4 regions of the Vibrio japonicus genome follow, and region 4 is predicted to be linked to each of the others. Evidence: riboswitches for the same ligand, from Rfam matches in the RefSeq annotation. Region 4 holds a riboswitch; each other region holds the start of a gene.
What was found. A riboswitch is a leader RNA that binds a small molecule or an ion and turns the genes downstream of it on or off. The one in region 4 is predicted to bind thiamine pyrophosphate.
Positions count from the first base shown of each region.

Region 1: it holds a riboswitch for thiamine pyrophosphate, as region 4 does, so the genes downstream of both, thiD (bifunctional hydroxymethylpyrimidine kinase/phosphomethylpyrimidine kinase) here and thiC (phosphomethylpyrimidine synthase ThiC) in region 4, are expected to answer to the same signal.
Region 2: it holds a riboswitch for thiamine pyrophosphate, as region 4 does, so the genes downstream of both, thiB (thiamine ABC transporter substrate binding subunit) here and thiC (phosphomethylpyrimidine synthase ThiC) in region 4, are expected to answer to the same signal.
Region 3: it holds a riboswitch for thiamine pyrophosphate, as region 4 does, so the genes downstream of both, thiD (bifunctional hydroxymethylpyrimidine kinase/phosphomethylpyrimidine kinase) here and thiC (phosphomethylpyrimidine synthase ThiC) in region 4, are expected to answer to the same signal.

Region 1 is NZ_CP102097.1:778,208-786,257, forward strand. Features, by position in the region: gene NP165_RS16655 (IclR family transcriptional regulator) at 1-557, shown strand, start outside; gene NP165_RS16660 (arginase family protein) at 563-1,396, shown strand; gene NP165_RS16665 (PhoX family protein) at 1,856-3,736, shown strand; gene NP165_RS16670 (hypothetical protein) at 4,108-4,260, shown strand; TPP riboswitch at 4,391-4,488, shown strand; gene thiD (bifunctional hydroxymethylpyrimidine kinase/phosphomethylpyrimidine kinase) at 4,584-5,414, shown strand; gene NP165_RS16680 (hypothetical protein) at 5,529-5,819, opposite strand; gene NP165_RS16685 (ArsR/SmtB family transcription factor) at 6,104-6,442, shown strand; gene NP165_RS16690 (TetR/AcrR family transcriptional regulator) at 6,575-7,162, shown strand; gene NP165_RS16695 (alpha/beta fold hydrolase) at 7,257-8,050, shown strand, end outside.
Region 2 is NZ_CP102096.1:320,735-328,784, forward strand. Features, by position in the region: gene NP165_RS01630 (gamma-glutamylcyclotransferase family protein) at 1-73, shown strand, start outside; gene ppa (inorganic diphosphatase) at 151-678, opposite strand; gene fbp (class 1 fructose-bisphosphatase) at 841-1,857, opposite strand; gene mpl (UDP-N-acetylmuramate:L-alanyl-gamma-D-glutamyl-meso-diaminopimelate ligase) at 2,169-3,521, shown strand; gene NP165_RS01650 (flavin prenyltransferase UbiX) at 3,536-4,159, shown strand; TPP riboswitch at 4,197-4,316, shown strand; gene thiB (thiamine ABC transporter substrate binding subunit) at 4,374-5,366, shown strand; gene thiP (thiamine/thiamine pyrophosphate ABC transporter permease ThiP) at 5,376-6,980, shown strand; gene thiQ (thiamine ABC transporter ATP-binding protein) at 6,964-7,668, shown strand; gene yjgA (ribosome biogenesis factor YjgA) at 7,728-8,050, opposite strand, start outside.
Region 3 is NZ_CP102096.1:1,281,513-1,289,562, forward strand. Features, by position in the region: gene NP165_RS06075 (GGDEF domain-containing protein) at 1-341, opposite strand, end outside; gene NP165_RS06080 (methyl-accepting chemotaxis protein) at 724-2,268, opposite strand; gene NP165_RS06085 (LabA-like NYN domain-containing protein) at 2,660-3,142, shown strand; gene NP165_RS06090 (DUF2986 domain-containing protein) at 3,122-3,316, opposite strand; gene NP165_RS06095 (alpha/beta hydrolase) at 3,774-4,604, shown strand; TPP riboswitch at 4,693-4,802, shown strand; gene thiD (bifunctional hydroxymethylpyrimidine kinase/phosphomethylpyrimidine kinase) at 4,924-5,787, shown strand; gene NP165_RS06105 (ABC transporter ATP-binding protein) at 5,774-6,535, shown strand; partial or broken gene NP165_RS06110 (ABC transporter permease) at 6,606-7,331, shown strand; gene NP165_RS06115 (ABC transporter substrate-binding protein) at 7,404-8,050, shown strand, end outside.
Region 4 is NZ_CP102096.1:2,737,391-2,745,440, forward strand. Features, by position in the region: gene thiC (phosphomethylpyrimidine synthase ThiC) at 1-1,483, opposite strand, end outside; TPP riboswitch at 1,641-1,739, opposite strand; gene crcB (fluoride efflux transporter CrcB) at 1,804-2,187, opposite strand; gene NP165_RS13035 (IS630 family transposase) at 2,386-2,874, shown strand; gene NP165_RS13040 (IS630 family transposase) at 2,774-3,421, shown strand; tRNA gene NP165_RS13045 (tRNA-Trp) at 3,560-3,636, opposite strand; tRNA gene NP165_RS13050 (tRNA-Asp) at 3,697-3,773, opposite strand; rRNA gene rrf (5S ribosomal RNA) at 3,804-3,920, opposite strand; rRNA gene NP165_RS13060 (23S ribosomal RNA) at 4,026-6,916, opposite strand; tRNA gene NP165_RS13065 (tRNA-Ala) at 7,233-7,308, opposite strand; tRNA gene NP165_RS13070 (tRNA-Ile) at 7,352-7,428, opposite strand; rRNA gene NP165_RS13075 (16S ribosomal RNA) at 7,493-8,050, opposite strand, start outside.

The DNA.
Region 1 (8,050 bases), on a different replicon from region 4:
AAAGTCCAAGTGACAAAACCTTGATCATAGGTCCGGCTGCATTGATGCTGATGCGAAGCTACAAAAGCAATCAGCACGACTTAGATGCCATTGATTTGGTGCTAAATCGATTGCAAAAGCAGACGGGTGAAATGTCAGCGTATATGGTACCTGTCGGTTATCGCGCTTTGTGTGTCAGCAGAAAAGAGAGTATGCAGGCGCTTCGTTGCAGCTACGTCCAGGGTCAAAGTCAACCCCTGCTACGAGGCGCCTCATCCCGAGTGATGCTTGCTTATATGCCCGCTTTGCGTTGTGAAAAGATTCTGCGTTATTTCGGAGAGTCCGACAACATTAGTGTTTGGCATCAAGAGCTAGAGCAAATTCGAAACCAAGGCTATGCAGTGAGTACTTCAGAGATTGACCCGGGGGTTTCTGGCATCAGTGCCCCAGTGATGAAAGGAAGTAAACTTATCGGGGCCGTTTCGGTTATGGCACCTGTTCATCGATTTCAGATCAATCAACAAAGAATCATACTACATGTACTTCAAGCAGCTAGGGCTTTGCCCCCAGAAAGGTAATGGAAATGTTTGGGCTATTTCGACGCAAGAAATCTGAGAATATTACTGGACTTCCACTCCATCAACTCACTTTGGTTAGTGTGAGTGAGCGGCTCAAACCGACTAAGCTGGTTGACTTTGAAATGGCTGATCAGAGCTTACAAGAAGTATATGAATGGCTAGCCCAACAAGATAAGTACTGTTGGGTGAATGGTGGACATTACAACCTAAATGAACAGCAGGTAGGAAAGTATCAGCTGCATCTGAGTAATTATTTAGGCGATCAAACATTGCCCGTGGTTCTGACTAACAACACAGAGACTTTACTGCACAGCTTGCCGTTACTTATTTCGCCAAGAAAAGAGCTGGGAGTTGTGCACATTGGACGCAGCTTTGAGTTGAACGCCACGTTAGAGCCTGAAAAGGGCACCGCATTTCACTTTGCGCTTTCACGTTATAGCGAGTGTCGGTTGTTTGGACTTGGCTTAGACAAAGCGCATCTTGACAGCAGAACGCTAGAGTATGCGGAAGATCTGGGGTGCGATTGGTTTGCGTTAGAAGAGTGCTGTTTTGGACAAAGATTCCAGATCAAGCACCAGTTAGCAAGTTATCTCGCACACTGTGACGATATTATTCTCAATATTGATCTTGACTGTCTTTGCCCTGTTTCTCGCTTAGAGGCAGGTTCAGCGATTGATATACAGGTCGTGAATCGAATTATTCGCCAATTGCTTATTTCGGGGAAAGTTCGCCAGATTCAGCTGGTGGGTTACAAAGATAAGCATCTTTACTCTAAAGGAACCGCTAACCTTCTTCATGAATTAGCGCAGACTTATTTGATGACTCACCGAGCGGCTTAATTCGGCCGGAGTAAATATACAAAAGCTGGCATTGATGCCAGCTTAGTGTTGGTTTAGCACATTTTAAGATGCTTTGTTCGCGCTTTTACTTGAGTCTTTCCAGTATTGAATACGAACGCGATGCAATTGTGCTCTTCTCATTTTTTTCATGATATTCCCTCAAAACAAAATACAGCTCTTCACTGAGCTCAATACGAATACAGTTCCTCATGAACACGATTTAATTTAGCCAGCAAATTTCGTTATGGCTAGATCCTAGATCACATTTTATTGCATAAATGTCTTACATTACGCAGCAAAGTTGAAGTTCAGCGCGTTTTCATAAGTTTGTCATGTAACTCAAGGAAAGACGAACCTTCGAATTAATATTTAAGAAACAATAGCTTAATAAATCTTTCATATTGACTACCTAATATCTGCTCGCTATTTAATAAAAATTACTCAAGCAAGGAGTCAGTGATGTGGAATCGTGATGAGCAAGATTCACAGTTTAGCCAGATGATCGAAGCGAGATTATCTCGCCGTCGTTTCTTAGTAGGTACTGCAGCAGTAAGTGCAGGCGCTTTTCTTTCTTTAAACCCGATCGCAAAAGCATTTGCCGCAGACAAAAAAAGCGCGCTGCTAAACTTTGAGTCGGTTCCGGCATCAACAGCGGACGAAATTATCGTACCGAAAGGCTACAAAGCGAAACCACTATTGTCTTGGGGAGATCCGATCTTTCCAAATGCACCAGAGTTTGATCAAAGTGGTAAACAAGACTCCAAAGCTCAACAAAGTCAGTTTGGCGATAATACCGACGGTATGAGCCTGTTCCCGATCAGCGATGATCGCGCGGTGATCGCCGTAAACAACGAATACACCAACTATGAATATCTGTTTGATCATGGCGGTAAAGCAATGACAGCAGATGATGTCTTGAAAGCGCAAGCGGCACATGGTGTCACTGTTTTTGAAATTGTTAAGTCTGGTGGTGAGTGGAAGCTAGACAAGGGCGGTAAACGTAACCGCCGTATTACCGCAAACACCGAGATGATGCTGACAGGCCCAGCGGCAGGTCATGATCTGATGAAAACTGAATTAGATAAATCAGGCATGAAACCGTTTGGTACCTTCAACAACTGTGCAAACGGTCAGACCCCTTGGGGAACGTACCTGACGTGTGAAGAGAACTTCCACGGTTATTTCGGTACACGAGATGAAAGCGCTGAGATTTCTGATGATCATAAACGCTACGGTGTAAAAGCCGCACCAAGCAGCTATCAATGGCACGACTCTGACGAGCGTTTTGATGTGGCGAAGCATCCAAATGAGCCTCATCGATTCGGCTGGATCGTGGAAATCGACCCACACAACCCAGAATCAACGCCACTAAAACGCACTGCGCTAGGCCGATTCAAGCATGAGAATGCTGCGGTAGTGATCAATGACGATGGGCATGTTGTCGTTTATCTTGGTGATGATGAGCGTGGTGAGCACATATACAAATTCGTTTCTAAGAACAAATACAAACCTGGCAACGACAAGGCTAACCGCGACCTGCTAGAAGAAGGCACGTTGTATGTTGCGAAATTCAGCATGGACGACAAAGAGCTGGCAGGTAAAGGTGAGTGGATTGAACTGACTTACGGCAAAAATGGTTTAACAAAAGAAAACGGCTTTAACGATCAGGCAGAAGTGATGATCTTCGCTCGTCGCGCTGCAACTCATGTTGGCGGAACCACCATGGATCGCCCAGAGTGGGTTGCTGTGCACCCTGATAACAAACATGTTTTCTGTACACTGACTAACAACAAAAACCGTGGCGTGAAAGAAAACCAACCTGTTGGTGGACCAAACCCACGAGCAGAAAACAACTACGGTCAGATTGTTCGCTGGTTACCACATGGTGGAGATCACACGAGCAACAGCTTTGAGTGGGACCTATACCTAATCGCGGGTAACCCAGTGGTTCACAAAGGTACGGCTTACGCGGGTAGTGAAAACATCACACCTGAAAATATGTTTAACAGCCCGGATGGTATCGGCTTTGATAAAGCTGGTCGTTTGTGGATTCAAACAGACGGTAAGTACTCAAATGAAGGGGATTTCGCCGGTCAGGGCAACAACCAGATGTTATGTGGTGACCCAATGACAGGTGAAGTTCGTCGATTCCTAACGGGTCCAATCGCATGTGAAATCACGGGTTTGACGTTCTCAGCTGACTATAAAACCATGTTTGTTGGCGTACAACACCCAGGGGAAGATGGCGCGCCATCGCATTTCCCTGCTGGTGGTAACACGAAGCCACGCTCGACCATCGTAGCGATTACGCGAGAAGATGGCGGTGTTATTGGCGCGTAGTTGTTAAATTAAAACCAGTAGTTCAAAGGGGCGTTCAGCCCCTTTTTTGATATATGAAATTTATGTAACAAAATACATAAAAAGTTGTGACAGTCTCTTTATATGATACTAAATGTAGTTGCTTCCATCATACGGTAACACTATATTGAAATGGTACCTCAATAATTCTAGGGTGTAGAGACCGATAAAACGTTACAAGTTAATACAATAAACTGAGCGCAATAGAGACACAGGTTTTAACAAATTCTTGTTATTAAGCGTGAATCCGAACGTAAAAGAATAAAGTATTGCACAACGGCCTTTAACTTCTTCCGAAGCTGCACCTTGGGTTAGCTAGGTATTGGTGTTTAACCACAAGAGGAGGTTAGGGTATGGTTTCAGTCATTTTATTTGCATTAGCCATCGTTGTTTTCTTTTGCTGTTGGACGGTCCAACACGGACTGCCCCTTTTAGGTATGAAATTAGATGAGTCCGATCAGTTACTCCTTACGGAAGTACTAGGTGAAGAGATTCTCGAAGCGTAAACGCGAGTGGAAAAAGGAGCTTTCGGCTCCTTTTGTCGTTTTTGGTGCTACATCATTTTTCATCATTCCCACCTCGCGTTTTTTAGAAAAATGTAGGTGCATTGGCGTTTCACTTACTGCTATTATTTGTTGGATATAGTCGGGGAGCCTGAAGGCTGAGATCGCATTGCGAGACCCGTAGAACCTGATTCAGTTAGCACTGGCGTAGGGAACTATTCGCATCAAGTTACATTCTGGTTTGATGCACTCGCTATAAGTGGAACTTCTTTCATTCCTCTACTTTGGCAGAGTCAGTTCTTATACGTCTTGTAGTAGGAGCGACAATGCCACATTCACAAGACACCACTCCCATTGTATTGACGATCGCTGGGTCCGACAGCGGCGGTGGGGCAGGAATCCAAGCCGATATTAAAGCCATCTCAGCGACGGGTAGTTATGCCTGTTCCGTGATTACAGCGATTACATCGCAAAATACGTTGGGTGTCTCTGCCATTCATCCTATACCGCTGGAACATATCGAAAGCCAGCTTGATGCGGTTTTTTCTGATTTGAACGTGGTAGCGGTCAAAATAGGGATGCTAGCCGACGCTGAAATCATCAAGTTAGTTGCGCGTAAGCTCAAGCAATACACGCCTAAACATTTGGTGATTGACCCTGTTATGGTCGCGACAAGTGGCGATCTATTGCTGGAGCAAAATGCGATTTGCACGCTTAAACAAGAGTTAATCCCGATGGCTGATTTGTTAACACCTAATCTTCCTGAAGGGGCGGCTCTAGTGGGTAAGTCTGTCCCTCAGAACGAAGATGAAATGGGAGCCTTAATAGAAGATTTACGCGCGTTAGGAGCGAAATCGGTTCTACTAAAAGGTGGCCATCTGGAACATGATAGAAATAGCAATGATCTGCTGATAATGGAACAGAGCTATGAATTACTGAGAGCAAAACGGTACGACACCAAAAATACCCATGGAACGGGCTGTACGCTTTCTTCAGCTATCGCATCGTATCTTGCTCAAGGAAATAGGCTGCATAAAGCGGTGTATCTTGGAAAGCAGTATATCTCACAAGCGATTTCTCATTCGGATGAGTTGGAAGTTGGGAAGGGGCATGGCCCGGTACATCATTTTTTTCCTGGCCATGTGAATGTGCGCTAACGAATGGTTGGATGTGGTGGCACTGTAGTCCATCGTTAGTCAGCTAGATTCTACTCCGTTGTTTTAATCAGTTGTTTCAATCAATCAAACAGCGGAGTGACTTATTTCTCGCCGTTACAAATCGCGCATGAGAGTTTCATACTCTTCATTCGCTTCCACAATCAGTGTGCTGAGTTCATTCGCATCTTTATCGTTTAACTCTACTGCCCATTTATCTCTATTTTTATTGCAGTGTAATCGTGTTTTGCCGGTGAGTTTTTCAAATTCAACGTCGCACAGATCCGCTTGATGATGCTTTTGAAGTTCAACAATCTCAACGTCTAAAAGTCCGATGGGATTGACTTCAATATTCACATGGAAGCGTTTTGTGTCGTTAAGCTCATAGTGCCGATGTACAGAAATCATTTGTCTCTCCTTACCTAGCTTGCTTTCGCTCTACTCAAGTGTAGGACAGCGTATTAAACAGGAATATTAAATTATTGCTAAATTTGACCCTGGTTAAGAAATAAGCAAATTTATTTTCATCATAGGCCTGCTTGTTTGATTCACCTAGATAGCGTTGGGGTGGTGAGATTGTTCTACATGGCGAGTTTTGAAGAGCGTTGACTTAAAAAATCTTACATTGCCAGTGTTGCATTGTGTCAATAGTTCTATTAATTTGGAAATATTGTTAAATGCAGGATTTGCTGATGGAACTAGAAGTTGTCGCTAAAGCTTTAAAAGAGTTAGGTCACCCGACTCGCTTGGCCATATATAAAACCATAGTGAAGGCAGGCTATAAAGGCGTTTCTGTCGGCGTGATTCAGGAAAAACTGAGCGTACCTGGTTCAACCTTATCACATCACATTTCCAGTCTTGCTTCTGCTGGTTTGCTGAGCCAGCGCCGCGAAGGCCGAACGTTATACTGTGTGGCAGAATACCAATGCCTAGACAGTGTTATTGGCTTTCTAAAGGCAGAATGTTGCTGCGAAGATGACGATAATGCTCAAAACTCATGTACGGCATTGGATATGTCCCAAAGCGAATAAATCAATCTAAGTGTGTAAATGTAAAGGCGTTGGTTTTTTACCCATCGCCTTTTTTGCGTTTCTGGCGAGCAAAAACTTGTAAAAAAGAACGAACGTGCTAAAACTAAATAGAGTACATCGAGAGAGTGCCGAATGAGTAAAGGAAAAATCACCAAAGAAAACATTCTAAGCAAGGCATTTGAACTTGCCAGCGAAAATGGCTTAGAAAGCTTAACTATTGGCGAATTGGCTAAGCGTTGTGGAATGTCGAAAAGTGGCCTGTTCGCGCACTTTAATTCCAAAGAGAACTTACAAGTGGAAGTGCTCAATTACGCGAATCAAACCTTTACTCAGCGGGTGATTGCGCCAGCAAGAGAGCTCAGCACACAAACCGTGGAAAGTAAGCTCAACGCGCTGTTGGATAATTGGCTAGGCTGGAACCACTCATTTCAGGGCAGTTGTATGTTTTTGGATTCATGGAAAGAAGCAAGTGTGGAACCAACGTCAACTCAGCAGGCACTAAAGAAAACGATCTCTACGTGGATCGAGTATTTGCGTATTCAGATATCTAAAGGGATAGAAAATAAAGAGTTTCGCTCCGATCTAGACCCTAAACAGGCCACGTTTGAGTTGTATGGTCTGTATCTGAGTTCTCACCTTTTCTATTCTATTTATGGAAAAGAGGCCAGCTCAGAGCATTTTTGGAACGGAGTAAACACGTTGATGAAGAGCTGGAAGTAGGATTTATCCAAGCTGAGCGTTAGTCTCGGCTTATTATTTAACTAAAAATAGCACGGTCGTTCTATTTGTGGGCGGGCGGGTTAAGGACAAGATGATGAGTGACAAGATTTATTTCAATACATCCAATAAGTTCAATCTTAAAAAGAGTTTGATCAATATTAGCACTCGGCTGCACCACACTCTGACGCCAAAGCATGCTGAGCAAACGGCACGTAAACTGTTGCTGACTCCTGCTCGGGCGATACCGAAAAATGCAGAGCCTGAAGGTCTAATTAAAGGTGAGGTTCAGTCCAAAGAAGGTGTACTAAAAACCTACAAGCTGGGAAGTGGGCCAGTGTGGGTACTTACTCACGGTTGGTCAGGCAGTGCTAGCCAGTTTTATCCGTTGATGGCGCATATCGCGAGCAAAGGTTTTACTGCGCTTGCGTATGATCATCCTGCTCATGGCCAAAGTGAAGGCGCTTACGGCCACATTCCTGCCTTTGTCCTTGGATTAGAAGCGATTCTGGATAGTGTGGAGGATGTCGCGGGATTGGTTGGACACAGCATGGGAACGGCGTCAGCGATTGAATGTCGCCACCAAAAATTGGTAGGTAAGCCTATGCTACTGATTGCGCCAGTGCTGGATTACCTTGATAACCTATTTGGCAGTGTTGCGCGTTCTGGTTATTCAATGCGACTGTTCAATGCGGTGGTATCTAAGGTAGAAGAGCAGTACCACTATCCGATGCAATCTATTGACCCATTCAATAAACTGAAACTCCGCCAAGGCGAGACTATTATAGTTCATGACCAAGACGATAAATTTACGCAGTTCTCTGTGTCTGAAAAAGCGGCACAAGAAATAGAGAATGTCAGCTTGGTGGCGACCAAAGGGCAAGGTCATGG
Region 2 (8,050 bases), 370 kb from region 4:
GATCTACTTGTACCAAGATAGCAGCCAGTTGGATGTTATTCTGTCATCAGGAGATTGGTGCCAACGAGTTTAATTATCCAACTTAGTCTCCAATCAACAAAAAGAGCCAGCAATTGCTGGCTCTTTGCGTATTTACTTAGATATTAATCATTATTTCTGAGCGCGCTCGTAAGACTCTAAAATCTCTTTGCGTGCAGAGGCCACATCTTCCCAGCCATCTACTTTTACCCATTTGCCTGACTCAAGCTCTTTGTAACGCTCGAAGAAGTGCGTAATTTGAGCTTTAAGCAGTTCAGGAAGGTCGTTCACATCTTGGATGTGATCGTACTCTTTAGTGAGTTTAGTGTGTGGAACAGCTACGACTTTCGCATCTTCACCAGACTCGTCAGTCATCTTTAAAACACCGACAGGGCGGCAACGAATAACAGAACCAGGCTGTAGTGGATGTGGTGTTGGGACCAATACATCAACAGGGTCACCATCAAGAGAAAGCGTATGGTTTACGTAGCCGTAGTTACATGGGTAGAACATAGGTGCAGACATAAAACGGTCTACGAAAACCGCGCCTGAATCTTTATCTACTTCATATTTAATTGGGTCAGCATTGGCAGGAATCTCAATCACAACGTAGATATCATCCGGAAGTGATTTGCCTGCTGGTACATTGTTTAAACTCATGAATAAAGTTCCTTTTATCGTGTACCCGTATTGGGCACTTGGGCTGAATTTTTGACCAAAATACCTTACTGCTAAACTCGGTTTTATGTAAACGAGAAAGGTGAGATTTCGTTCAAGAAATGTGAAAAAGGCGCTATTTACAGCGCCTTTAGATGGAAAGTCTTATTGTTCTTCTTTGTTTTGTTCTAATAACTCTTCAACTTTCTTAACCATGTTTTTAGAACCAACAAAGAAAGGCACACGCTGGTGAAGTTCTTTTGGCTCTATATCCATTATGCGGTTTACACCGTCTGATGCGACACCACCAGCTTGCTCGATAATGAACGCCATTGGGTTACATTCATAAAGTAAGCGCAGTTTACCGTTAGGGTGGCTTTCTGTACTTGGGTACAAATAGATACCACCTTTAAGTAGGTTACGGTGGAAGTCAGCAACCAAAGAACCAATATAACGTGACGTATAAGGACGGTTGTCTTCAGGTGCGCTTTCTTGGCAGTACTTAATGTACTTTTTCACACCTTGAGGGAAGCGAATGTAGTTGCCTTCATTGATTGAGTAGATGTTACCGTCTTCCGGGATCATCATATTTTCATGAGAAAGGCAGAATGTACCCAGTGATGGATCGTAAGTGAAGCCATTTACGCCATTACCTGTTGTGTAAACCAGCATGGTTGATGAACCGTAAATAACGTAACCCGCTGCAACTTGCTTGTGGCCTGGTTGTAGGAAATCTTCCTCAGTCGCTGGAGTACCAATGGGAGATACACGGCGGTAAATAGAGAAAATTGTACCCACCGATACGTTCACATCAATGTTTGAAGAGCCATCTAGTGGATCCATCAGTACAACGTATTTCGCGTTTTGATTAAGCTCTTTGTTAAACGCTACTGCTTCGTCTTCTTCTTCACTTGCGACTCCACATACTTGGTCACGTGCTTCTAGCGCGGCTTTAAATTTATCGTTGGCGTAAACATCCAACTTTTGCTGAGCTTCACCCTGCACGTTCTCAGTACCAACAGCACCAGTAATATCGCCTAAACCCGCGGCGTTAATTTCGCGGTTTACAATTTTAGCTGCAAGACGAATTGAAGATAGTAGGGATGACAAGTCACCGCCTGCATGGGGGAAGTCTGCTTGTTTCTCAACAATGAACTCGCCGAGGGTGCGCATTCCAGACATGATGTTTCCTTAAGGTCGCTTCAAAATAGAATAGGGGGATTTGGCGGTATGGGATCTCTTTCGGATCTTGGTTTTCGCCGACCCTTATTGTAAAAGCCGAATCTTTTTATTGGTAATGAACTAACTGATGAAGATCCCAATTTATTTGTCGACCTTCTCGCTTGTTGCATTCTGCTCATCTTACTTATTTGTATGAGCACGAAATGAGCACTTAATTGGCAGAAGCTCACGAACTGATCAAAGTAGTTCGCTTTTCAGAGCTTTATCGCCATAATGACCAGATAATTTTTTGCCTGCTATAGGGTCAGTTTATGCATATTCATATCTTAGGGATTTGCGGCACATTTATGGGTGGCGCAGCAATTTTAGCACGACAGCTTGGACACAAAGTGACAGGCAGTGATGCCAATGTGTATCCACCTATGAGTACTTTGCTTGAATCTCAAGGTATTGAAATCATACAGGGTTTTGACCCATCTCAACTCGACCCTGCGCCAGACCTAGTTGTTATCGGTAATGCGATGAGTCGCGGCAACCCATGTGTTGAACATGTTCTTAATACGAATCTCCGCTACACATCTGGCCCACAATGGTTGCAAGAGTTCTTGTTGCATGATCGCTGGGTGTTGGCGGTGTCCGGAACACACGGAAAGACCACCACCTCCAGTATGTTGGCGTGGATCCTAGAAGACTGTGGTTACAAGCCTGGATTCCTTGTCGGTGGCGTATTGGGTAATTTTGGTGTTTCGGCACGATTAGGTGAAAGCATGTTTTTCGTGGTTGAAGCGGACGAATACGACAGTGCTTTTTTCGACAAGCGTTCTAAGTTTGTGCATTACCACCCACGCACATTGGTTATGAATAACTTAGAGTTTGATCATGCAGACATCTTCGACGATCTGGAAGCGATCAAACGTCAATTCCATCATTTGGTACGGACTGTTCCAGGAAATGGTCGTATTCTAGCACCTAAACAAGATTTGGCTTTGGAAGACGTATTAGGTCGTGGCTGCTGGAGCGAAACGGAATTCACGGGCGAACAGGGCGATTGGAAAGCGGAAAAACTGATCCTTGATGGTTCTCAGTTCAAGGTACTGTTCCAAGGTGAAGAAGTCGGTACGGTTAAGTGGGATCTGGTTGGTGATCACAACGTCGATAATGCATTGATGGCTATTGCTGCGGCTCGACACGTTGGCGTCACGCCGTATTTAGCTTGTGAGTCTTTAGCTAAGTTCATTAATACCAAGCGTCGTCTTGAACTCAAGGGTGAAGTCAACGGTGTGACGGTTTACGATGATTTTGCGCATCATCCAACCGCGATTGAACTGACGTTGGGCGGTCTGCGAAACAAAGTGGGTAAACAACGCATCCTTGCAGTTCTCGAGCCTCGCAGCGCAACAATGAAACGTGGCGTACATAAAGAGACACTTGCAGAGTCACTGCATGCGGCTGACCACGTGTTTTTATATCAACCAGAAGCCATCGATTGGTCGGTTGAAGCGGTAGCTCAAACGTGTCATCAACCTGCACAAGTGTCTGATTGCGTTGATGACTTGGTGGCAAAAATTGTAGAGCAGGCTCAACCGGGTGATCAAATCTTGGTGATGAGCAATGGTGGCTTTGAAGGTATTCACGGAAAGCTGCTGGCAAAATTGGCCGAATAAATTAGTGTAGAAACATGAGTAACAAACAAAAAGCCATCACATTGGCATTTACAGGGGCATCCGGTGCGCCCTATGGATTGCGGTTGTTAGAATGCCTTTTGGCGGCTGATTATCAAGTCTACTTGCTGATCTCATCGGCAGCGCGCGTTGTTCTGGCGACAGAGCATGGTTTACAGCTGTCCGCTAATCCGGACGCGGCAAAGTATGCATTAGTAGAGCATCTTAAATGTGATCCTGAAAAGCTCACTGTCTGTGGTAAAGACGATTGGTTTTCGCCAGTGGCCTCTGGGTCTGCTGCGCCAAAACAAATGGTGGTGTGCCCATGTTCAGCAGGTAGTGTGGCGGCCATCGCTCATGGCATGTCGGATAATCTGATCGAACGTGCAGCAGACGTTGTGATGAAAGAGCGTGGTCAACTATTACTGGTGGTGCGTGAAACACCGTTTTCAACACTTCATCTAGAAAACATGCATAAGCTGTCTCAGATGGGCGTGACGATTATGCCAGCTGCACCGGGCTTTTATCATCAACCTAAATCCATTGAAGATCTGGTTGATTTTATGGTCGCCCGCATTTTGGATCATCTTGGTATTGAGCAAGGACTAGTGCCTCGCTGGGGATACGATCAGCGTGGTTAACACTGGCTATCAGATGATATAACGATTACAATTTTGTCGATACTCATCGGGGCGCTATTCATCCTATCAATAGGAATCAGCTGAGATCGAGCACACACTCGGAACCCGTGTACCTGAACCAGATAATACTGGCGTAGGAATTGAGTCTGGACTCGGAACATCTCAACTCTCCCGTCCCTCAAGCCTGTGCCGCTCAACAAGGAGAGAGCGAGCAGTGAAAACCACTCTGAGCACTTTAGCGATTGCTACCCTAACTTCATTTTCGGCTTTGGCTGCTGACAACACGTTAACGGTTTATACCTACGACTCGTTCGCCGCAGATTGGGGGCCTGGTCCTGCTGTAGAAAAAGCATTTGAAGCGAAATGCGGCTGCGATGTGAATTTTGTGGCGCTTGATGATGGCGTCTCGATCTTAAATCGCCTACGTCTGGAAGGGAACAACAGTAAAGCGGATATCGTACTAGGCCTTGATAACAACCTGATGGCAGAAGCAAAGAAAACGGGCTTACTGACTGAACATAAGGTAAATACGGAAAGCGTTACGCTACCTGGTGGTTGGAACGATACGACGTTTGTTCCTTATGACTTTGGTTATTTTGCTTTTGTATACAACAAAGAAAAGCTATCTAACCCACCTAAAAGCCTGAAAGAGCTGGTTGAATCACGCGACGATCTCAAAGTGATCTACCAAGACCCGCGTACATCGACACCAGGTCAGGGCTTAATGCTATGGATGAAATCGGTTTACGGTGATGATGCCACTCAGGCATGGAAAGATCTGGCTAAGAAGACAGTCACGGTCACCAAAGGCTGGTCTGAAGCTTACTCGATGTTCTTAGAAGGTGAGTCTGATCTGGTACTTTCTTATACAACCTCTCCAGCATACCATTTGATTGCTGAGCAGGATGACAAATTCGCGGCGGCTGATTTTGCTGAAGGTCATTACACGCAAGTTGAAGTAGCAGCGAAGGTGAAAGGTTCTAAGAATGAAGCGCTTGCTGACGACTTCATGGCATTTATTTTAAGTGATGAGTTCCAGTCAATGATGCCAACAGGAAACTGGATGTACCCAGTCACAGATGCGAAGTTACCTGAAGGTTTTGACACGCTTACTGTTCCAAGTAAGGCGCTAGGTTTTAGTGCTGATGAAGTGGTAGAAAACCGCAAAGCATGGATTCGTGAATGGCAAAGTGCTTTAACATTCTAAGGTTCTCCGTTGCACAAGACTCCTAAAATCGGCATTTGGGTCGCGATACTTATCGCGACCTTTGTTCTTTCTGCCCTAGGTGCTTTGCTGATTGAAGCGCCCTCGTTAAACGTGTTGCAAGTGTGGCAAGACCCATACTACCGACACGTCACTAAGTTTAGTTTTTATCAGTCATTTCTCTCTACGTTGTTGAGTGTTGGTTTGGCCGTGCCTGTCGCCCATGCTTTATCTCGGAGAAGTTTTCCCGGTAAAAAGCTGCTTCTCAAATTGTTTGCGACAACCTTAGTTCTCCCAGTTCTAGTGGGTGTGTTTGGCCTATTGGCTATTTACGGCAACAGTGGTTTAGTTGCTGAGCTTTTTGAAGCGTTAAACAGTAAGCTGCCTTTTTCGATATACGGGCTCAATGGTATTTTGCTCGCGCACGTTTTCTTCAATTTACCCTACGCGACCCGATTGTTACTGCAGTCACTGGAAACCATACCTGAAGAGCAACACAAACTTTGTGCTCATCTCGGTATGGGGCACTGGCAAAAGTTTAAATGGGTAGAGTGGCCACGCCTTAAACAGCAGCTTACGCATGTGTGTGGCTTAGTGTTTATGCTGTGTTTCACCAGTTTTGCTACGGTGATGGCGTTAGGCGGCGGGCCTAAATCGACAACAATTGAGTTGGCCATCTACCAAGCGATTAAGTTTGATTTTGATTTACAAGCCGGTGCATTACTGGCGATTTGGCAAATGCTGCTTTGTGGTTTGATGGCATTGGCTATTCAGCGTTTAGCGAAACCAGTCTCGGTCAGCGCAGGCAGCACATCATCAAATATTTATCTAACGAAAGATACGCTTAAATCCAAGATTTGGGATTGGAGCTGGATCGGCCTAAGTGCGCTATTAGTTTTACCTCCGCTGTTAATGGTGATAATCAGTGGCATAAATAGTCAGGCTCTGGCGGTGTTCTCCGATATTCGTTTTTGGTCAGCGTTATGGGCATCATTAAAAGTTGCTACGCTAGCGAGTGTTTTTGCCTTGCTGGCCGGTATCAGTATTTTGATTTCCAGCCGTCGATTAAGGCTTAATTTTCATCAGAAAAGAGCGGATCACATTGAATTAATCGGCACGATTATTTTGGTGACACCGGGCCTAGTGATCTCCACAGGATTGTTTTTGTTGCTTCGTTCAATGACAGATGTGTTTAGTTTGGCCTTTTTAGTTGTCGTCGCTGTTAATGGTTTAATGGGGTTGCCGTACGTTATAAAAACGCTTTCTCAGCCTATGTTGCACATTGAACAGCAATATCAATATGTGTGTGCGAGTTTAGGTATGAAAGGTTGGCAACGATTTAAAGTTGTCGAATGGCGAGCGTTGAAAAAGCCGATGGCTCATGCGTTTGCAATTAGTTTTATGTTCGCTATTGGTGATTTGAGTGCGATTGCTTTGTTTGGCAGTCAGGAGTTTCGCACCTTGCCTTTATATCTTTTCCAGCTTTTAGGTAGCTATCAAATGGAAGCGGCAGCCGTTGTATCGGTGACTCTGTTAGCCCTCAGTGTTGGCTGTTTCACGTTAATTGAAACCCTATTTAAAGCGAATTCAAAGGTGACGTATGTTGACGCTAAGTGATGTCCATTATTACTACCACAGTGAATTGTTTCACTTTGATCTTCAAATCGATCAAGGTCAGATTGTCGCGTTAATGGGGCCAAGTGGGGCAGGGAAGTCTACCTTATTGGCGCTGGTCGCCGGGTTCATCGAACCAGAGAAGGGCAGCATTTCTGCAGATGACATGGAGCTAGTAGGCAAAGAGCCACATCAAAGACCGTTTGCCATGCTCTTCCAGGAACACAATCTGTTTGCCCACTTGACCGTCCGTGAGAACATCGGGCTAGGTTTAGATGCCGGGCTTAAGCTCAGTAAGGAGCAGATGAGACAGGTTGAAGAAGCCGCGACTCAAGTCGGTATGAATGAGTATCTGGATCGTTTGCCCGAACAGCTTTCTGGTGGTCAGCGCCAGCGTGTCGCCTTAGCGCGGTGTTTCGTGCAGCCTCATCCTGTTTGGTTGCTTGATGAGCCGTTTTCTGCGCTTGATCCTATTTTGCGAGAAGAGATGTTGGCGCTGGTCAAGCGTTTAGCTAAGGAGCGCAATATTACGGTATTGATGGTGACTCACCATATCAGTGACGCCAAGTCGATTGCTTCGCATTTTGTTTTTGTCGCCAATGGTCGAGTGGAAGTGGCGGCAGGTATTGATGAGCTTGTGTCTCATCATCCCAATTCTTTGCTGGCAGGGTTCGTGAGAGCGGGTGAATGAAAGAGCAGGTGAATAAAAAAGAAGGTTGATGGAGTCCATCAACCTTCTTTCGTTGTCACTTAATATTCTTCGTCGTTGAGCTCTTTCAACACTTGGAATATTTCGCGGTATGCTTTCGCTGGTTTACCCGCTTGCTTTTCTTTTGCTGCTTGGCGAGCAAGTTGGCGTAAACGCTGGCGGTCTGCAGTAGGGTAAAGCTCTACTACGTCAGCAATCGCACTATCACCTTCGGTGACAACACGATCACGCAGTTGCTCTAACTTGTGCAGGACAGCCGTGTTTTGAGAGTGCTTATTACGCACTTTGTCTAACGCCGCTTGAATTGGCTCTGGATCTTCATGGCGCATCAGCTTGCCGATGAATTGCAGCTGACGACGACGCG
Region 3 (8,050 bases), 1.3 Mb from region 4:
CGTTTACCAAGGATGAGATAAAAAAGTACTGGGTAAAGAAAGCTCCAAAACAAAAGCCCTTTTTCGATTGGATACGCAGCGGTTGTTACGTATAGCACGCCAATTGAAACATAAACGTAGATGGCTGATAAGGCAGTGGGTATCTGGTTGTAATAACTTCGATACGCGATAAACATGGAAAAACAACCAAACACAAAGTTCACCAACACTAGGTGAAGGTGTGACGTCATGGCGAGGCTGAAGGTAGCTGCTAGTAATGATATAACAGACAGTAACATACTGAACCAGAACAACACCGTACTACGGAGTACTCTTGATGGATTAAAAATGTCTAGTTCCATGAAGTATGTCCAACTGGTCACTATGCTGTAGTTTGAATATCACACAATAGTATGCCTTTTTTGTCTGGAATCAAGATTCAAACTGAATCAGGATCACATTTATGGCTGTGTTTTTTATCGTTCGGATTGAATATTGAGCAACTTCATAATTTAAGTTTATGAAACCAAATGCTTAGTGTTTGTTTGTGGAGAAAATAGATAATTTTAAAGGTATTAGGCGAAAGTTTAATTTTGGAATAAGTATCACTTACAAAAATGAAGATATACGCTGATGTATCATAGGATTATGCATTTCATTGGGATAAACCACTCTGTTTAGAAGGGATAAAACCACTCCCTTTCTTGGTATAGAGGAAGTGGTTTTAATAAAGAAACAATCTCTTTACGCTTTAAATTGCTTCATTAATCTATCCAAGCCTTCCAAGCGGTCGACCAAATTTTGAATTCTGATTACTGAAGTACGAGATATTTCAGAGGTGTCGTCCGCCAATGTTTTCGTGTTTGTCACGTTTCGATTTATCTCTTGAGTAACGTTGGCTTGCTGCTCAACCGCGGCGGCAATTTGAATACTGCTGTCTGTCACAAGGTTTAGTTTCTCTGAAATCGTGTTTAAGACGTTACCAGTCTGTGCTGCTCTTTCCTTACAGCCATCAGAAATGTCGATGCCTTGCGCCATCGCTCCAACAGCGTTCTCGGCTGTTGACTGTAGCTGACGAATCATGGTGTGGATTTCACTAGCAGAAGATCCCGTTTTGGATGCGAGATTTCTGACTTCATCTGCGACGACAGCAAACCCTCTACCGGCTTCGCCCGCACGGGCAGCTTCAATCGCGGCGTTCAAGGCCAGCAAGTTGGTTTGCTCAGAGATAGCAGTAATCACTTCCAAAATGCTGTCAATTTGTTGAGTGTCTTTTGATAGCTGATTAATGATCGTCTGAGCGTGAGCGAGTGTCTCAGCCATTAAGTTCACTTCATCGATTGTGGAGTGAATGCTATCTAAGCCTTTCGTTGACTCTTCTCCTGCTTGCTCAGCAAGTTTAGACGCGGCAGAGGCGGCATCAGCGACTTCGTTAATAGAGTGAGTCAATTCTTCCACTGCGGCAGCAACTTGATCCGTTTCATGGCACTGCTGATCAAGGCTTCTTCCAATCTGTTCACACGTCTTTAACTCTTCCTCTGACGCGGCATGGATATCTTTTGTTGTATCGCTTGCTCTGCCTGTCACCGCGCGTATTTGCGCCTTTCTCATTATTAGCGCTAATTCAATTTGAGAGAAATCGTCAAAATGATTGGTGTAAGGGTGCTCCATAAGAGTGTTGGTATACGCTTCACTTGCCAGATCTCTGATGACGGTAAATCGCTTAAATTGAAAAAAAGAACATGCAATGGAAAGCAAGCTAACAGCAATAAGCGCGATATTAAAAGGGGAAGGGGCTTGTATTGTCGCTAATGCAGCAAGAAGCAACATTATAGACGACAAAGTGATAGCCACTGTATGAAACTTCATTCTAATACGTGACGTTTTTTGGCCGTTGTTGAGTGCTTCATATAGCTTTTCTGCACGTTCTATTTGTTCAGGCTCTGCCCGAGAACGAACCGATTGATACTCGATAATATTTCCACTCGCGTCTTTAATCGGCGTTGCAAATGCGGACACCCAATAGTGTTTTCCGTCTTTACAGCGGTTTTTCACTAGCCCCATCCAACTTTGGCCAGATTTTAGGTATGTCCATAGTTGTTTAAAAGCACTCTTTGGCATGTCAGGGTGGCGGACCATGTTGTGGGGTTGGCCTACGAGTTCATCGTAGCTGTAGCCAGCAATGTCACAAAATACGTCATTGGCGTAGGTGATATCGCTTTGCGGATTTGTGGTCGAAATTAAGTCGGCGCTAGCGGAAAAATCTTTATTCAAATGCTTGTCTTTCATTATTGTTAATTCTCACTGCAGTTGTAGTTCTCTAAATTCCTTGAACTTTATTTTGTGCCTCGGATAAGCATATATAAGCATATGTTTTATTAATGTGATACCGCAGACAATATTTATCGTAGTGGTTGTGTCGTTATACAAAAATGACACAAATCAAATCAACCTTATTACTGGGAGATTAGTTAATTTAATTTGAAAATATTCAGGGTTTTGTGAAAAACATATATTACACTTTCATTAAAGTGAGATAATGGTTGCACTATAAGCCCTACTTTATGTGTTGATTTATAAAGGCTTTATTAGACCTTGCTTGGTCTGCTCGTATATCATACGGGCGTCATAAAATAGAATATGTTTCTTATAGGAACATTCATGAGATAAATGTGAAATGATGGAAAAAGTTGCCATATATGTAGATGTTCAAAACATCTATTACACAACGCGAGAAAAATACAAATCGAACTTCGATTACAATCAGTTTTGGTATGTCGCTACTGAGGGAAAGGAAATAGTAGAAGCGAACGCTTATGCAATTGCATCGAATGATCCTAAACAGCGTCAGTTTCATCATATTCTGCGCGGAATAGGCTTTAAAGTTCATTTGAAGCCTTTTATACAGCGTCAGGACGGCAGTGCAAAAGGGGATTGGGATGTCGGTATCGCTCTCGATGTCTATGAAGCTGCATCTAAAGTGGATCGAGTAATACTACTGTCCGGAGATGGGGATTTTGAGATTTTGGTGACTCGTATCCAAGAACGGTTTGGTACGAAAGTAGATGTATTCGCCGTACCTGGCCTTACCGCACAGTCACTGATTGACGTGTGCGATAAGTTTGTACCTATTGAAGAAGATCTACTTCTCAGGCGTATCTAATTGTTCAGGTGAAGCCACTGTTACATCAGTGTTTTGCTCTTGTTCATTTTGAGCTTCTAGCTTCGCTCGTTCTGCTTTAGAGATGTAGCGAGGCTTGTTGCTTTTGTGCAGTTTAGCATTGTGCTTTTTCTGCTTGGCTTTCAAAATCTGATTGATTTTTTTCTTACGGTTCATGTGTGTCGTCTGGATTCGGCCGTTAGGGGAGGCGCATATTATCAAATTAATACATTAATGACACCATGAAGCAGAACTTAGGTCACCTCACCACAAATTCTTATCGCTTCGCTAGTCGAGGTAGAGACAAAAGTCGAATCCATCCTCTCTCAAGCAAGCAAGAAAAAGAACTGCGTTCCAAAATGATAACTCTACCGTAAAATGCCCAATACGCTACCCATGCTCGGTGGCTTTTGTTTTATGCTTACATGGTTATTGATATATAACTCAAATATAGCGTCATGAGATGGCATCATTTCGTTAGCCGCTTAGTAATACGTTAAGCGCGGTTGAAAGCCTGTTAAGGAGTACTGTGATTATGTATTTTATTACCAATAAAAGGGTTCTAGACACAGGGGGTGGTAAACTCGTTTTTGAGGCGTCTAATGAGTTAAGCCAAAGTCTCAGGTATTGCAAAATGCTTGATGATCACCATTTTGAAGAAATCGGCAGTCTCGCATTCATGAGTGAAGTGATGAACTCTGTAGAATCCGAAATTATGTTTTTTATTCATGGATTCAGTAATCAACCGTATGAACACGTTTTCCCCCGTGCAAAGCAAATACACGACCAGTTGTCAGATGCTTCCCTTAGTCAAATCAAAGTCGTCCCTATCATTTGGCCATGTGACGACGACTTTGGAATTATCAAAGACTATTGGGACGATCAAGAGTCCGCAGAGAGCTCAGGTCAATATTTAAGTCGTGCTATCTCTAAGCTGGTAAGTTGGCAAGACTCGAATTTAGATAAACCATGTATGAAAAGAATGCATGTATTAGCACATTCGATGGGTGCGAGAGTCTTAATGAAATGCTTATCCCATTGGGCTAAAAAATTTGGTGGTGGTGGGGTTCCGTATTTGTTTAAGAATGTCTTTTTAATGGCGTCGGATATTCCTAATCATGCTTTACAACCTGACGAAGAGGGCATTCATATTGCTCGTTCCGCTCAGCGGGTTATCTGCTACTACGCCAATGATGACTTTTCGATGCCAGCGAGCAAAATCGCGAATACGAGAAACGCGGTATTTAGTCGTCGAATTGGACACACAGGCCCAGAAGATCAAAGCAAAACCCCACTCAATGTATACTCTGTTAACTGTGATGCGTTCAACAACACCTTTGACACCCCCAAAGGTCATACTTATTTCCTCGATAAAAATTCAGTAAAAAGCCCTGCATTTCAGCATATTGTGCAAGTGCTCAAAACCAGAACCCCTAATCTTGGGAGCCGGAATGTTGAGCTATAGTTGTGAGTGTTGTGGATATTAGCAAGGGCGAGGAGCATTAAATGCCAACAAACACCTTTCAAATACGCTAATTTTCAATTAGATTAGTAACCAATAGTCGGGGAGCAAGAACATTTATCTGTTTTTGCTGAGATCGTAATGAGACCCGTTGAACCTGATTCAGTTAGTACTGACGTAGGGAACTATTTGTACTTTACACTTAAGCTCGATCTTGCAAGGGTAGTGTTCTACCCTGATCCTGTCTCTGTTGCCAATATCTCCAATGGTGATGTGCTCGTAAAGTCGGTTCTCCTGCGTCTTTTTGACAGATGGAGCGACCATGACAACCAGTACAGATTCACATCCTTTTCCTATTAATACACCTATTGTACTTACGATCGCAGGCTCTGATAGTGGCGGTGGAGCGGGCATTCAAGCCGATATTAAAGCGATGTCGGCAACCGGCAGTTATGCGTGCTCTGTTATTACAGCAATTACATCTCAAAATACTTTGGGCGTTTCGGCAATATTTCCCATCCCGCGAGACCATGTGGAGAGTCAACTTGATGCCGTATTCACAGACCTCAATATCGTGGCCGTAAAAGTTGGAATGCTTGCTGATTCCACTATTATTCAAGTTGTTGCGAGTAAGATAAAGCAATACCAACCTAAATTTCTTGTTGTCGATCCAGTGATGGTTGCTACGAGTGGCGACCTTCTTCTTGAGCATTCGGCGATTAGCACGCTGAAGACAGAACTGATTCCTCTGGCTGATATCATTACCCCCAACTTACCTGAAGGAGCCGCGCTGACGGGTAGCTCCACACCTGAAACGGAACAAGAGATGTCTGCGATGGTCGATGAACTTCGCGCGCTTGGTGCTAAAGCGGTTTTACTCAAAGGTGGCCATTTAGAGAAAAATGAAAACAGTAACGACCTTCTAATACTCAATGAAACCACAACACTCATCAGTGCCAAGCGTTTCCCAACCAAGAATACGCACGGTACAGGGTGTACGCTTTCTTCTGCTATCGCGTCTTATTTAGCACAAGGGAATGATCTGATTGATGCAGTGAAGCTTGCTAAAACGTATATCACTCAAGCGATTACTCATGCCGATGAGTTAGAGGTTGGCAACGGGCATGGTCCGGTTCACCACTTCTTTGCTTGGAATCAAGCGGAAAAATCAGATGCGCAACAGTAAACAATATGTTGGCGCGGAGCTAAAAGGCATCTACCTGCGATACCAAGAGAGCGAATACGCTACGCTGTCTAATGTCAACATCAAGTTGGATGCGGCCAAATGGACAGTACTGCTTGGGCGAAGTGGCTGCGGCAAAACAACGTTACTGCGCTATTTAGCGGGTCTACTGGGTGAAAAAGTCATAACTAGAGGGGAGCTGAAGACGTCTGATGGCGCGTCTCTAGATGGTCGGGTCGCTTACATGGCGCAGCAAGATCTGTTACTGCCTTGGCTTAGTATTTTGGATAACGTCTGCTTAAGCTGCAAATTTACCAAAGGCTCTGTTGCAGGCGAGCAAAAGCAAAAAGCAAAGCAGCTTCTGGAATTGGTGGGACTTTCAGGTTACACAGCTGCGACTCCAAACCAGTTATCTGGTGGAATGCGGCAACGCGTCGCACTCGCAAGAACGCTGATGCAAGATAAGCCCGTTGTGCTGATGGATGAACCATTTTCGGCGCTAGATGCAGTGACTCGTCATAAGTTGCAAACCCTTTCATGTGAATTGCTCAGAGATAAAACGGTCGTGCTGATCACTCATGATCCGCAAGAAGCGGTGCGCTTAGCGGACAGGCTTTATGTCTTGCAAGGTACTCCCGCTGTTGCGGAGTCATTGACAGTGCCCACAACGCCTACGCCAAGAGTTCTCGATGTTCAATGTGCTCAATTGCAACAAGAGATTTTAGAGCAATTGGAGGTGGACTATGTCTAACATTACGACCACCATTGCATCGACTGTAAAGCAAGAAGGTTCGAAACAGAGATCCATTGCTCTTGTTGTCCGCATGACCATCAGCACTTTAGTTATCTTTGGCTTATGGCACTCAATCGTTGTGGTCTTTGACGTGCCAAGTTTTATCTTACCCGCGCCATTGGAAGTCTTATCAACCTTAGTTGAGCGATATGAAGTGTTACTCAAACACTCATGGGTTACAGCCCAAGAGATCTTGTTGGGTTTGGTGCTTGGTCTCCTAATGGGTACTTTCTTTGCTCTCCAGATGCTTTTATTTGAGCCGCTTAAGCGCTGGCTATTACCTATCTTAATCGCGAGTCAGGCGATTCCTGTTTTTGCTATTGCACCTATATTGATGCTTTGGCTTGGTTATGGCATGGCGTCTAAAGTTGTCATGGCTGCAATTATCATCTTTTTCCCTGTAACGACCTGTTGTTATGACGGTCTACGCAACACGCCAGCAGGTTACTTGGATCTTGCGAAAACGATGGGAGCAAACAAATGGCAAATACTGCGCCATATTCGACTACCTGCCGCCCTCCCAACATTAGCCTCTGGCGTCCGAGTCGCGGTGGTGATCGCACCGATCGGGGCCGTGGTCGGCGAATGGGTTGGTTCTAGTGCGGGGCTAGGGTATCTGATGTTGCAAGCCAACGCCCGAATGATTATCGATGAGATGTTCGCCGCGCTGTTTATCCTCGCAGCCCTTTCAGTCTCACTTTATTTCGTCACTGATCGACTTCTAAAGAAATTGATTCCGTGGGAAAGCCAATAGCGTTCAACCTGATTCATCTAAAAGGAAAATATTTTGAATAAAAACAAACGACTCACTATTGCCGCTGCTGTGATGGCAGTACTGACATCTGCTAACGTATCTGCCACTGAGAAACCGTTAACCTTGATGTTAGATTGGTTCGTCAATCCAAATCACGGTCCTATCATTATTGCGAAAGAGCGTGGCTATTTTGCGCAACAAGGTATTAAGGTTGAGATCCAAGAACCAGCCGATCCGAGCACACCAGCCAAATTAGTTGCGTCGGGTAAAGTCGATTTAGCTGTATCTTATCAACCGAGTCTGACTATGGATGTAGCGGCTGGCTTACCGCTAGTGCGAGCATCCACTCTCATTGCTACGCCACTTAATACACTAATGGTGCTCGATAACGGTAAAATTAAATCGTTGGCAGACCTGAAAGGTAAAAAGATTGGTATTGCTATCGCGGGGAATGAAGAGGCGACGATCGGTACGATGCTGGCGCAAGAGAGTGTCAAGTTCTCTGACGTTGAAACCATCAACATTGGTTGGGCGCTTTCGTCGTCTTTAGCTTCTGGCAAAGTGGATGCGATTTGGGGCGGTCTGCGTAATTTCGAAACTAACCAGCTTGAGCTAGAAGGTTACAAAGCACATGCGTTTTTCCCTGAAGAGCATGGCGTGCCTACTTATGATGAGCTCGTTTTTGTCGCCAATGCGAATAACTATGACAAACAAGCAAT
Region 4 (8,050 bases):
TAGGTGTCACGTAACAAAGCATCGCACAACCATACCAACCGATCATGGCAGCACCGATCCCGGAAGTAATGTGGTCATAACCAGGTGCGATATCGGTAGTCAAAGGACCAAGTGTATAGAAAGGTGCTTCATGGCAATGCTCAAGCTGCTGTTCCATATTCTCTTTGATCATGTGCATTGGCACGTGTCCAGGACCTTCAATAATAACCTGTACATCGTATTCCCAAGCGATCTTAGTCAGCTCACCCAAGGTACGTAACTCAGCAAACTGCGCTTCATCGTTGGCATCCGCAACTGAACCTGGACGCAGACCATCACCCAATGAAAGAGCAACGTCGTACTTAGCACAGATTTCACAGATTTCACGGAAGTTGGTGTACAGGAAGCTCTCCTGGTGATGAGCAAGACACCATTTGGCGATGATTGAGCCACCACGAGAAACGATACCTGTTACACGCTTAGCTGTCATTGGGACATAACGCAGTAATAGACCAGCGTGAATAGTAAAGTAGTCAACCCCCTGCTCTGCCTGCTCAATAAGCGTGTCTCGCATGACTTCCCAGTTTAGGTTCTCAGCAATACCATTCACTTTTTCTAGCGCCTGATACATAGGTACGGTACCAATCGGTACTGGACTATTACGCAAAATCCATTCGCGTGTTTCGTGAATATTACGTCCTGTCGACAAGTCCATTACAGTATCGCCACCCCAACGAGTAGACCAAACCAGCTTCTCTACTTCTTCTTCAATAGAAGAGGTCACCGAGGAGTTACCGATATTCGCATTCACTTTAACGAGAAAGTTTCGGCCAATGATCATTGGCTCAGATTCTGGGTGGTTGATGTTGGAAGGAATGATAGCTCGACCTTCCGCAACTTCTTTACGGACGAATTCGGCAGTAATGTCTTTAGGCAGATTAGCTCCAAAGCTTTGGCCAGGATGCTGTTGGTTTAATACCTCATCGCGGTACTTGGCTCTACCCATGTTCTCACGCAGCGCAATATATTCCATCTCAGGTGTGATAATACCTTTGCGCGCGTAGTGAAGCTGAGTAACACATTGCCCTTCTTGAGCACGTCGTATGCGAGGTAGATTTCCATAGCGCAGCTCATCCAACGTCTCGTCTTCTAGTCTTTCTTTGGTGTAGACAGAGCTAACATCATCAAGAACCTCAGTATCCGCGCGCTCTTCTATCCAACCCTCTCTTAACTTCGGTAAACCGCTGTAGAGGTCGATAGAGTAATCTGGATCGGTGTAAACACCGGACGTATCGTATACACGTACGGGCTCATTTGGCTCAAATATTGGACTTTCTTTTGTACCACCGACTAAGCTGTCTGCGAGAGTAATTTCACGCATCGGCACACGAATATCAGGGCGAGAACCCTCAACATAGACTTTCTTCGAATTTGGATATGGTTGTACTGATAAGGTATCAATAAACTGTTTTGCTTCCAGTCTTGCTAGTTTGCGACTCGACATAGCATTCTTCCTTGCTTTGTTATACTAGATAAAAAGAATTTGGATAAAAATGCTTGGCGGAAAGATGCGACAAGAGGCGTCGAAATAGTGGTGTTTTAATAATCAACTTATTCACTACGTTCGAGCATTTGATAGATCACTAGGTAGAATTCTAGTGTAGATATCTACTCCTGTTCCCTTCGCAGGTGTTAACCTGATCAGGTTCAACGGATCCCGAATTAACGGTCTCAGCCTTATGGCACTCCGACAAGTCTTACGAGTATATAAAATCAACTTGGATAAACCAAGCTGACCTCTACAAATAAAATGTGATATCCGATTTAGTTTTTTATTAAAAGCTGAAAGCCGACCCAAGCAGCGGAAATACTCAATGCGACGTTAAGTAGAACGTTTAGTCCCATCTTTATAAACGCTCCTTGCTGCATAAGCAGGACGTTATCCATAGAAAAAGTAGAAAATGTGGTGAGTGCCCCCAAAAAACCTAGACCAATAATTTGACGCCAAGGTTCATTCGCTAGAGTGCCATTTTCAAAAGCTGCGATAAGTAGCCCCATTATGAATGAACCAATGACATTCACTAAAAGCGTCCCATACGGAAAACCGCGACCGAATAACGTTACACACAGCTCAGAAATCAAATAACGAGAGCAGGCACCAAATGCACCACCAACTGCAATAAAACCAAGAATATAAAAATGCCCCATAACTCCCCCTAATCAATAACTTAGTATTGTAGCTATCAGAGAGAGTTTTTCGAACAATAAAATCAGTCATATACGGTTCAAACAAAGTTTGAGATTTAAAACGTTACCGGAGTAACATCTTTATATGAAATAGATAATACCAATCTAAGAAAAAATATGATCTAATTTAAGGCCATTCAACAATAGAATGTATTCGCTATGGATAGCCTCAAGAATATTGATTTTAAAAAGCTCGCAAGCCAGCAGAAATCCATCCAGATGAAAATGAGATTGCTCGCACTTGCTCATTTCAAAGATGGACACTCTCGTACCCAAATCGCCAAGTTTCTTAAGGTGAGCCGAACCAGTGTTAATCGATGGGTTCAAATCTTTCTTGAAGAAGGATTAGAAGGGCTGAAGGAAAAGCCAAGAACGGGAAGACCACCATTATTAACTTCTGAACAAAGGGAGCAATTGAGCCAATACATCAAAGATAAAGCTCATGATACTCAAGGTGGGCGACTGACCGGCGCCGATATCCATGCCTATATTGTGAAAGAATTTGGCCAGCATTATCATCCTGATTCTATCTATTACCTACTCGAGCATATGGGTTTCTCATGGGTCACTTCCCGTTCAAAACACCCACAACAATCCCAAGCGATACAGGAAGATTTTAAAAAAACTCCAAGACGAAACGATCCTTAAGATCCCAGGTCATGTCGCTTTAAAGCATGTCGATATCTGGTTTCAGGATGAAGCTCGATTTGGGCAACAAAATACAACAACACGGTTATGGGCTGAAAGAGGCACACGTCCCAGAGCAGTGAAGCAACAACAGTTCGAATATGCGTATCTATTTGGTTCTGTCTGTCCTCAAAAAGGTATTGGTGAGGCTATCGTTGTCCCATGGGTCAATAAAGACCTCATGATTGAGCATTTAAAGCAAATATCGGCGGTCACTGAAAAAGGACGTCATGCCGTCATCATTATGGATGGCGCAGGATGGCATACAGAAGATATCGCTAATGGCTTTCAGAACATCAGTGTCATCAAACTTCCCCCCTATTCTCCAGAGCTAAACCCTATAGAACAAGTATGGAGCTGGATGAGACAACACTATCTCGCCAATCAGTCTTTTGCGGATTACGAAGACATTGTCTCCAAAGTGTGTAGGGCTTGGAATCGTTTTTTGGCATGCTCCAACAGAGTCACCAAGATGTGTTCGAGAGAATGGGCAGACCTGACCAGTTAATTTTCCAGATTGGTATTATCCTAGAAGGGACAAACATTAAGAAATGGTTTTAGCAATAGCGTCCTGTACTCAAAATGAACACATTTTTAGAACGGATAAATATAAAAAGGCCTCAGTCTTTCGACTGAGGCCTTAATATGGCAGGGGTGGAGAGATTCGAACTCCCAACACGCGGATTTGGAATCCGCTGCTCTGCCAATTGGAGCTACACCCCTGTAGAACTTTCGAATTTTAGATTCGAAAAAACCTCGCAAAAGCGAGGCTATCGAAATAAGTGGCGGAGCGGACGGGACTCGAACCCGCGACCCCCGGCGTGACAGGCCGGTATTCTAACCAACTGAACTACCGCTCCGCACTGGTTAGACCTAAGTCTAAATTTAAAGCCTGGCGATGTCCTACTCTCACATGGGGAAACCCCACACTACCATCGGCGCTAATTCGTTTCACTTCTGAGTTCGGCATGGAAATCAGGTGGGTCCAAATCGCTATGGTCGCCAAGCAAATTCTTACTCTCTATTTCTAGAGAAAATCTGGAAAGCTGTTTTGTGTTCTCTACACATTCAATGTTCTTACTTTGAGTCCATCAAAACCCTTTGGGTGTTGTATGGTTAAGCCTCACGGGCAATTAGTACAGGTTAGCTCAACGCCTCACAACGCTTACACACCCTGCCTATCAACGTTCTAGTCTCGAACAACCCTTCAGGACTCTCAAGGAGTCAGGGAAGACTCATCTCAGGGCTCGCTTCCCGCTTAGATGCTTTCAGCGGTTATCGATTCCGAACTTAGCTACCGGGCAATGCGTCTGGCGACACAACCCGAACACCAGAGGTTCGTCCACTCCGGTCCTCTCGTACTAGGAGCAGCCCCCTTCAATCTTCCAACGCCCACGGCAGATAGGGACCGAACTGTCTCACGACGTTCTAAACCCAGCTCGCGTACCACTTTAAATGGCGAACAGCCATACCCTTGGGACCGACTTCAGCCCCAGGATGTGATGAGCCGACATCGAGGTGCCAAACACCGCCGTCGATATGAACTCTTGGGCGGTATCAGCCTGTTATCCCCGGAGTACCTTTTATCCGTTGAGCGATGGCCCTTCCATTCAGAACCACCGGATCACTATGACCTGCTTTCGCACCTGCTCGAATTGTCATTCTCGCAGTCAAGCGGGCTTATGCCATTGCACTAACCTCACGATGTCCAACCGTGATTAGCCCACCTTCGTGCTCCTCCGTTACTCTTTGGGAGGAGACCGCCCCAGTCAAACTACCCACCAGGCACTGTCCTCACCCCGGATGACGGGGCTAAGTTAGAACATCAAACATACAAGGGTGGTATTTCAAGGTCGGCTCCACCGATACTGGCGTACCGGTTTCAAAGCCTCCCACCTATCCTACACATGTAGGCTCAATGTTCAGTGCCAAGCTGTAGTAAAGGTTCACGGGGTCTTTCCGTCTAGCCGCGGGTACACTGCATCTTCACAGCGATTTCAATTTCACTGAGTCTCGGGTGGAGACAGCGTGGCCATCATTACGCCATTCGTGCAGGTCGGAACTTACCCGACAAGGAATTTCGCTACCTTAGGACCGTTATAGTTACGGCCGCCGTTTACCGGGGCTTCGATCAAGAGCTTCGACCGAAGTCTAACCCCATCAATTAACCTTCCGGCACCGGGCAGGCGTCACACCGTATACGTCATCTTACGATTTTGCACAGTGCTGTGTTTTTAATAAACAGTTGCAGCCACCTGGTATCTGCGACTCTCAATAGCTCCATCCGCAAGGGACTTCACCGTCAAGAGCGTACCTTCTCCCGAAGTTACGGTACCATTTTGCCTAGTTCCTTCACCCGAGTTCTCTCAAGCGCCTTGGTATTCTCTACCCGACCACCTGTGTCGGTTTGGGGTACGATTCCTTACAATCTGAAGCTTAGAGGCTTTTCCTGGAAGCATGGCATCAATGACTTCACACCCGTAGGTGCTCGACGTCGTGTCTCAGCCTTAGAAAGAGCCGGATTTACCTAACTCTTAAGCCTACGCACTTGAACCTGGACAACCGTCGCCAGGCCCACCTAGCCTTCTCCGTCCCCCCATCGCAATTGTAAGAAGTACGGGAATATTAACCCGTTTCCCATCGACTACGCTTTTCAGCCTCGCCTTAGGGGTCGACTTACCCTGCCCCGATTAACGTTGGACAGGAACCCTTGGTCTTCCGGCGAGGGGGTTTTTCACCCCCTTTATCGTTACTCATGTCAGCATTCGCACTTCTGATACCTCCAGCAAGCTTTACAACTCACCTTCAACGGCTTACAGAACGCTCCCCTACCCAATGCAGTAAACTGCATTGCCGCAGCTTCGGTTTATAGCTTAGCCCCGTTACATCTTCCGCGCAGGCCGACTCGACTAGTGAGCTATTACGCTTTCTTTAAATGATGGCTGCTTCTAAGCCAACATCCTAGCTGTCTAAGCCTTCCCACATCGTTTCCCACTTAGCTATAATTTGGGACCTTAGCTGGCGGTCTGGGTTGTTTCCCTCTCCACGACGGACGTTAGCACCCGCCGTGTGTCTCCCGGATAGTACTTACTGGTATTCGGAGTTTGCAAAGGGTTGGTAAGTCGGGATGACCCCCTAGCCTTAACAGTGCTCTACCCCCAGTAGTATTCGTCCGAGGCGCTACCTAAATAGCTTTCGGGGAGAACCAGCTATCTCCAGGTTTGATTGGCCTTTCACCCCTAGCCACAAGTCATCCGCTAATTTTTCAACATTAGTCGGTTCGGTCCTCCAGTTGATGTTACTCAACCTTCAACCTGCCCATGGCTAGATCACCTGGTTTCGGGTCTATATCCAGAGACTGAGCGCCCAGTTAAGACTCGGTTTCCCTACGGCTCCCCTAGATGGTTAACCTTGCCACTGAATATAAGTCGCTGACCCATTATACAAAAGGTACGCAGTCACAGGACAAAGCCTGCTCCTACTGCTTGTACGTACACGGTTTCAGGTTCTATTTCACTCCCCTCACAGGGGTTCTTTTCGCCTTTCCCTCACGGTACTGGTTCACTATCGGTCAGTCAGTAGTATTTAGCCTTGGAGGATGGTCCCCCCATATTCAGACAGGATATCACGTGTCCCGCCCTACTCGATTTCACTGAATGTGCGTTGTCAACTACGGGGCTATCACCCTGTATCGCCGGACTTTCCAGACCGTTCGTCTAACGCATATAAAGCTTAAGGGCTAGTCCAATTTCGCTCGCCGCTACTTTCGGAATCTCGGTTGATTTCTTTTCCTCGGGGTACTTAGATGTTTCAGTTCCCCCGGTTCGCCTCTTGCACCTATGTATTCAGTACAAGATACGTGCTTATGCACGTGGGTTTCCCCATTCGGAAATCCCAGACTCAAGTGGCTTTTACTGCCTAATCTGGGCTTATCGCAAGTTAATACGTCCTTCATCGCCTCTGACTGCCAAGGCATCCACCGTGTACGCTTAGTCACTTAACCATACAACCCCAAAGAGTTTCGCGGAGCGAATCTTGAGGATGTTGTTTAAACAACCAAAGTTGCTATCTCATTATTTGAATGAGCGAGATAGCTTTCGATTTTGCCGGACTCAATTTCTTTTTATTTTACTTTTTATAAAAGTGAAAACAAAAAGCCAAGAACACTTGAATGTGTTGTATTGGTGTTTGTCATAAAGACAAACATTGAGAACTTTACAAACAACAATAAATTGTTGTTTTGTCAGCTTTCCAAATTGTTAAAGAGCTAGATTCATTAAAGAACCATTTTTAAACACACTCGCAAGAATGCTTAAAGATGGTGGAGCTAAGCAGGATCGAACTGCTGACCTCCTGCGTGCAAGGCAGGCGCTCTCCCAGCTGAGCTATAGCCCCATCAAGGTGTCGATACTGTATGCCAATCTCCTGGGAGGAAGATTGGTGGGTCTGAGTGGACTTGAACCACCGACCTCTCGCTTATCAGGCGAACGCTCTAACCACCTGAGCTACAGACCCAGTATCGTCTCTTAAACTATAAACATATCAATCTGTGTGAACACTCATCGCAATAATCATCGTATAAGGAGGTGATCCAGCGCCAGGTTCCCCTAGCGCTACCTTGTTACGACTTCACCCCAGTCATGAACCACAAAGTGGTAAGCGTCCTCCCGAAGGTTAAACTACCTACTTCTTTTGCAGCCCACTCCCATGGTGTGACGGGCGGTGTGTACAAGGCCCGGGAACGTATTCACCGTGGCATTCTGATCCACGATTACTAGCGATTCCGACTTCACGGAGTCGAGTTGCAGACTCCGATCCGGACTACGACGCACTTTTTGGGATTCGCTCACTCTCGCAAGTTGGCCGCCCTCTGTATGCGCCATTGTAGCACGTGTGTAGCCCTACTCGTAAGGGCCATGATGACTTGACGTCGTCCCCACCTTCCTCCGGTTTATCACCGGCAGTCTCCCTGGAGTTCCCACCCGAAGTGCTGGCAAACAAGGATAAGGGTTGCGCTCGTTGCGGGACTTAACCCAACATTTCACAACACGAGCTGACGACAGCCATGCAGCACCTGTCTCAGAGTTCCCGAAGGCACCAATCCATCTCTGGAAAGTTCTCTGGATGTCAAGAGTAG